Regions from separate parts of the Aquabacterium sp. TM01 genome, predicted to be linked through region 1. Evidence: predicted binding sites of a transcription regulator. Region 1 holds the regulator's gene; the other holds the start of a gene.
What was found. Region 1 encodes HrcA, which represses chaperone genes, less so after heat shock. Its sites were predicted from a motif close to TTAGCACTCNNNNNNNNNGAGTGCTAA; they were not measured.

Region 2: AC3WW4_RS04000 (co-chaperone GroES) is a predicted target of HrcA. The motif match lies at 1,495-1,521, and genes of this name have one in related genera.

Annotation. Positions count from the first base shown of each region.
Region 1 is NZ_AP046529.1:3,036,072-3,039,277, reverse strand. Features, by position in the region: gene recN (DNA repair protein RecN) at 1-323, opposite strand, end outside; gene AC3WW4_RS14050 (NAD kinase) at 328-1,230, opposite strand; gene hrcA (heat-inducible transcriptional repressor HrcA) at 1,325-2,344, shown strand; gene AC3WW4_RS14040 (NADP(H)-dependent aldo-keto reductase) at 2,388-3,206, opposite strand, start outside.
Region 2 is NZ_AP046529.1:857,998-861,203, reverse strand. Features, by position in the region: gene groL (chaperonin GroEL) at 1-1,013, opposite strand, end outside; gene AC3WW4_RS04000 (co-chaperone GroES) at 1,097-1,387, opposite strand; gene AC3WW4_RS03995 (PEP-CTERM sorting domain-containing protein) at 1,866-2,672, shown strand; gene AC3WW4_RS03990 (class I SAM-dependent methyltransferase) at 3,063-3,206, shown strand, end outside.

The sequences.
Region 1 (3,206 bases):
CTCTTGCCTTGGGCGTCCACCACGCGGCGCAGCAGCAGTGGGGCGCCGGGCTCCAGGTTGTCAAAGCCCGCTTCTTCCAGCCAGGGCGCCAGCAGGGCGGCCAGTTGCGCCGAGGGTTCGAACTCGGCGGTGATGTCGGCTCGCGCCGCGCCTTCGCGCACCACCCCGGCGTCGCCACGGCTGCCCAAGGCAAGCTGCAAGGCGTCGATCAGAATGGACTTGCCCGCGCCCGTCTCGCCTGTCAGCGCGGTGAAGCCGCCGCCCAGGTCCACTTCCAGGCTGGTCACGATGACGAAATCACGCAGGGTCAGGCGACGCAGCATGGTGTTAACTCACTCCTTCATTCCAGCGCAGTTTGCGGCGCAAGGTCGCGTAGTAGCTCCAGCCCTTGGGGTGCAGGAAGCGCACCTGGTGGTCCGAGCGGCGCACGATCACGCGGTCGCCGTGCAGCAGGCTGGCCAGGCTTTGCATGTCGAAGTTCATGCCCGCATCCTTGCCGGCCACGATCTCGATGGTGATGGTGACGTCGTCCGACACCACCAGCGGCCTGTTAGACAGGGTGTGCGAGGCAATCGGCACGATCACCCAGCCGCCCACACCGGGGTGCATGATGGGGCCACCGGCCGACATCGCATAGGCGGTCGAACCCGTGGGCGAGGACACCAGCAGGCCGTCGGCGCGGTAGTTTGCAACGAACTGGCCGTCGATCTCGGCACGCAGCTCGACCATGCTGGCGGTGGCGCCACGACTCACCAGCACCTCATTGATGGCAAAGCCTTCGTAGATGGTCTCGAAGCCATCGCCCCGGATCGGGCGCAGCACGGCACCGGCCAGCATGGCGCGGCGCTCTTCTTCGTACTCCCCGCGCAGCATCAGGGGCAGGGTGGTGCCTACGTCTTTCAGGGGCAGGTCGGTGATGAAGCCCAGGCGGCCCTGGTTGATCCCGATCAGCGGGATGTTGAAGGGGGCCAGTTCGCGGGCGATGGCAAGCATGGTGCCGTCTCCGCCCAGGACCACGGCCACGTCGCATTGCTGACCGATCTCCTTGATGTTCAAGGCCGGGTACTCGGTCATGCCGGTGTTGAGAGCGGTCTCGCTCTCCAGCGACACGTCCAGGCCAGCGCGGGCCAGCAGATGCGCCACATCTTCCAGGATCGGGCGGATGCCGCGGGCCTGGTATTTGCCCACCAGGGCGGCGTGACGGAAGCGACAGGAAGGCGAACTCGGCATGCGAAGAATTACACCACAGCGGATGTGACAAATTAGGTCATTCCCCTGAGCGGGCGGCGTCAAACACGCGGCCCAGAACTAGAATGAGACACCCATGCTGGATGACCGTGCCAAGATCCTGTTGAAAGCGCTGGTCGAGCGCTACATTGCCGATGGCCAACCTGTTGGCTCTCGCACCTTGTCACGCGCGTCGGGCCTGGACTTGTCGGCAGCCACCATCCGCAACGTCATGGCCGACCTGGAAGAGCTGGGCCTGATCGTCAGCCCCCACACCTCGGCCGGCCGCGTTCCCACTCCTAAGGGCTACCGCCTGTTTGTGGACACGATGCTGACTGCTCGCCCTCAGGGCATGGGTGAACTGAGCAGCGAGGCGCACGGGCAGTTGCAACCCGACCAGCCGCAGCGCGTCATCGCCAATGCGGCCAACCTCCTCTCCAGCCTTTCGCACTTTGTGGGCGTGGTCACGGCGCCGCGCAAGGCCTCGGTGTTCCGACACATTGAGTTTTTGCGCCTGGGTGACAAGCGCGTGCTGGTGATCCTGGTTTCGCCCGATGGCGATGTGCAAAACCGCGTCATCTTCACCGCCGACGACTTCAGCCAGTCGCAACTGGTGGAAGCCAGCAACATCCTCAACGCCCATTACTCGGGGCTGACCATTGAAGAGATGCGCGAGCGTCTGCGCTCTGAAGTCGATCAGTTGCGCGGCGACATCGCCACCCTGATGCAGGCGGCGGTGCAGGCTGGTGGCGAGGCCCTGGCCGAAAGCAGCGACCAGTTGGTGTTGTCGGGCGAGCGCAACCTGCTGACGGTGGAAGACTTCTCGCACGACCTGGGCTCGCTGCGCCGCATGTTCGACTTGTTCGAGCAGAAGACGCAGTTGATGCGCCTGCTCGATGGCTCCAGCCGCGCCGATGGCGTGCGCATCTACATTGGGGGCGAGAGCCAGGTGGTGCCGTTCGAGGAACTGTCGGTGGTCTCGGCCCCGTATGAGATCCACGGCCAGGTGGTCGGCACGCTGGGCGTGATCGGTCCCACCCGCATGGCCTACGACCGCATGATCCAGATCGTGGACATCACTTCGCGGCTGGTCAGCAACGCGCTGAGCCAGAAGTAAGCACGACGCCGGCGCGTTCGCTCGAGGTGGGCTCAGGGCTCGTTCAGGGCGCCGGGTTGGGATAGCGCTGGTGGATGGCCTCGATGCCTTCGAGCACCTCGGGCGACAGCGTCACAGTCAGGCTGTCGATGTTGCTGCGCAGTTGCGCCAGCGAGGTCGCGCCGATGATGTTGCTGGTGACGAAGGCACGGCTGTTGACGAAGGCCAGCGCGCCCTGCGCCGGGTCGATGCCGTGGCGGCGGAACAGGCTCACATACTCGTAGGTGGCGCGTTCGGCGTTGTCGTTGCTGTAGCGGCTGAAGCGCTCGAACAGGCTGAGGCGGCCGCCCTCGGGGCGTTGCCCGGCCAGGTACTTGCCACTCAAGACGCCAAAGCCCAGCGGCGAGTAAGCCAGCAGCCCCACGTCTTCACGCAAGGACATCTCGGCCAGGCCGATTTCAAAGCTGCGGTTGAGCAGGCTGTAGGGGTTCTGGATGCTGGCGACGCGGGGCAGGGCGCGGGCCTCGGCCAGGTGCAAAAAGCGGCTCAGGCCCCAAGGGGTTTCGTTGGAGACAGCCACGTGCCGGATCTTGCCGGCCTGCACCAGCTCTTGCAGCGCGGCCAGCGTTTCTGCGATCGGCGTGGTCTCTTCTTCTTTGACGTGGCTGAAGCCGAGCTGGCCGAAGGTGTTGGTGGAGCGGTCGGGCCAGTGCAACTGGTACAGGTCGATGTGGTCTGTCTGCAGGCGCTGCAGGCTCAGGTTGACCGCTTCGAACAGGTTCTCGCGGGTGTGCAGCAGGCGGCCGCCCCGCACATGGCTGGGGCGTGCGGCCTGGCGGGCGGGGCCGGTGGCCTTGGTGGCCAGGATGATTTCGTGGCGCCG
Region 2 (3,206 bases), 2.2 Mb from region 1:
TCGCCCACGCCGTCGATGATGGTCGTGTTTTCCTTGCCCACTTCGATGCGCTTGGCCTGACCCAGGTCAGCCAGGGTGACCTTGTCCAGGGCCATGCCGACTTCTTCAGCGATGACCTTGCCGCCGGTCAGGATGGCGATGTCTTCCAGCATGGCCTTGCGACGGTCGCCGAAGCCAGGGGCCTTGACAGCCACGACCTTCAGGATGCCGCGGATGGTGTTGACCACCAGGGTGGCCAGGGCTTCGCCATCGACGTCTTCAGCAATGATCAGCAGCGGACGGCCAGCCTTGGCAACTTGCTCCAGGGTGGGCAGCAGGTCACGGATGTTGGACACCTTCTTGTCGTACAGCAGCACGAAGGGGTTGTCCAGCAAGGCAGCTTGCTTTTCAGGGTTGTTGATGAAGTAAGGCGACAGGTAGCCGCGGTCGAACTGCATGCCTTCGACGACTTCCAGCTCGTTGTTCAGGCTCTTGCCGTCTTCAACGGTGATGACGCCTTCCTTGCCGACCTTGTCCATGGCGTTGGCGATGATTTCGCCGACGTCAGCGTCCGAGTTGGCGGAGATGGTGCCAACTTGAGCGATTTCCTTGGTCGTGGTGGTGGCCTTGGATTGCTTCTTCAGCTCGACGATCAGGGCGGCAACCGCCTTGTCGATGCCGCGCTTCAGGTCCATCGGGTTCATGCCGGCGGCCACGTACTTCATGCCTTCGCGCACGATGGCTTGGGCCAGCACGGTGGCGGTGGTGGTGCCGTCGCCAGCGTTGTCAGAGGTCTTGGAAGCAACTTCCTTGACCATCTGCGCGCCCATGTTCTGCAGCTTGTCCTTGAGTTCGATTTCCTTGGCCACGGACACACCGTCCTTGGTCACGGTGGGGGCGCCAAACGAGCGCTCGAGCACCACGTTGCGGCCCTTGGGGCCCAGGGTGACCTTGACCGCATTGGCCAGGATGTTCACGCCTTCGACCATGCGAGCACGTGCTTCGCCGCCGAAGATGACGTCTTTTGCTGCCATGTGTATTTCTCCGAATTCAGTAAATGGGGTGGTAAGCCACGCTTGCCTCGCGCTCAGTCTGCGCCGAGGAAAGCGTCAGTGCTTTACTTGGCGACGACGGCGAAGAGGTCTTCTTCACGCATGACCAGCAGCTCTTCGCCATCGACCTTGACGGTCTGGCCCGAGTACTTGCCGAACAGGACGCGATCGCCCACAGCCACGTTCAGGGCAACGAATTCGCCCTTGTCATTGCGCTTGCCAGGACCGACGGCCAGCACTTCGCCTTGGTCAGGCTTTTCGGCGGCGTTGTCGGGAATGATGATGCCCAGGGCGGTCTTGGTTTCTTGTTCCAAGCGCTTGACGATCACGCGATCGTGCAGAGGACGCAGTTTCATGACTTCTCCTGTCTGTTGAGACATCGGTTTGACAATGGATGCGACGTGAGTGAATGCTCACATCAGCGGTACGAATGAGGGGCTTGGTCACCAACGCGACCCAACCGTTAGCACTCGCCAGTGGTGAGTGCTAATAGATTATAGGGACGGCGTGCGGAGTTTCAAGGGGGCGATGCGCGCTTCGTGCGTTTGTGTCGAACGTCGTTGCACTGGAAGCGATGAACCGCTCATGGTGGCACTTTGCGTCCCCCCCTGAAAAGAGATCAATTTGGCAGCTTGCCGACAGCGTCCCGCCAACGGCGCCAAACACTTGCCGAAGCCCATCGCCAAGATGGGCAGGGTAAGCCCGACACCTGAGCAAGCGGGGGGCGCGCACGTCAAAGCGGGGTGGCCTATGCCATAACACTGACTTGATCAGAATCGATCTGGACGCTTGGGCTCCGCGAACGCGTGAACACCAAGGCCGACATTCAAACCAGTGGAGAAATACATGAAATTTGCATTCAAGAGCAGTGTTGTAGCTGCGGCTTTCGTTGCTGCGGGCTCCGCCAGCGCCGTCACGCTGACTGCTGGAAACCCATCACAGTCTGTCAATGGTTTGCCCTTCATAAGCGGTTCGGGCGCGTTGACTTTCAGCCAGACGCTGATTGATGCTCTGAACACCGGTGGCGTGCAGGTGGTCGCTGCTGCCCCTGCCACCTCCAACATCGCCGGTGTCCCCGGTGACTACACCGCAGTGGGTGTGGCTGCACCGGTGACCCAACTGGACGTCGCTGCCAATGGCTTGATTAATACAGCCACCAGCGTGGGTGGCGCCACCCAGATCGCAGCTGCGGTCAAGGGTGTATCGTACGGCGGCACCGTCAGCGTGACGAACTTGAAGATCGACATGGTCAACAAGAACATCTACGCTGACTTCGTGGGGGCCGGCAAGACTAGCACTGGCACAACGGTCAACGTTAACGCCGCCAATGTGCTGGCCTGGTCCTTCACCGACATCGCTGGCCCGACATCGCTGACTTCGCCAGGCACCTTTGACATCAACCTATCTGGTTTGGCTCTGACCACCGCAGGGTTCAACAACCTCAAGGCCGGTCTGGGGCTGTACTCGATCGGGCTGATTGCCCTGCAAGGCGCTTCTGCTGACTTTGGTACGATGCGTTTGTCGCTGTCCACCGGCTTCCTTTCCCCTCCGATTCCACCCATCCCAGAGCCCTCAACCTATGCGCTGATGGGGTTGGGCTTGGTCGGGCTGGCTCTGGCTCGTCGTCGCACAGCGAAGTGAACACTCGGGCCTCGGCATGAAGAAGGCCGGGCCGTGTCGCTTCGACCAGTGGAGGCCAAACCGCAATCTGGCCGCCAGGCAAACCAATCTTTGGGCGGCCCCAGTCAGCCCAAGCGGGTGATCAGGGATGTTCTTGAGCGGCCGCCTGGACAAGTGCTGCGTTGCGTTGCCCTCTACAGTCTTCGGCTAAACTGGAGCGGGGACGCCTGACCCGGCGCGCCCAGCCACCTCGTCTTGCCCCGCGTGAATGCCCCTTCGGCCCGACAGCCTGCCGCCCTGCGCCGCACCGCTATCGCCCGAGTGGCCCATGAGCCCGCCGCATTGCGCCGATTCACGCCGAGAGCGCCGTCGTCCGACGGGGTCGCTCTCCCTCGAAGGGCACCGCAGCACATGCCGGGCTATCAGACCAAACAAGAGTGCATCGCCATCCCTGGCGCCCACGACCTGCACATCCAATCCCTGCTCGACCGCCAGCAGTACGCCGACCCGCTGGGGGAAGCCGAAGCCCTGGGCATCTCCAGCGCGGCGTGGCCG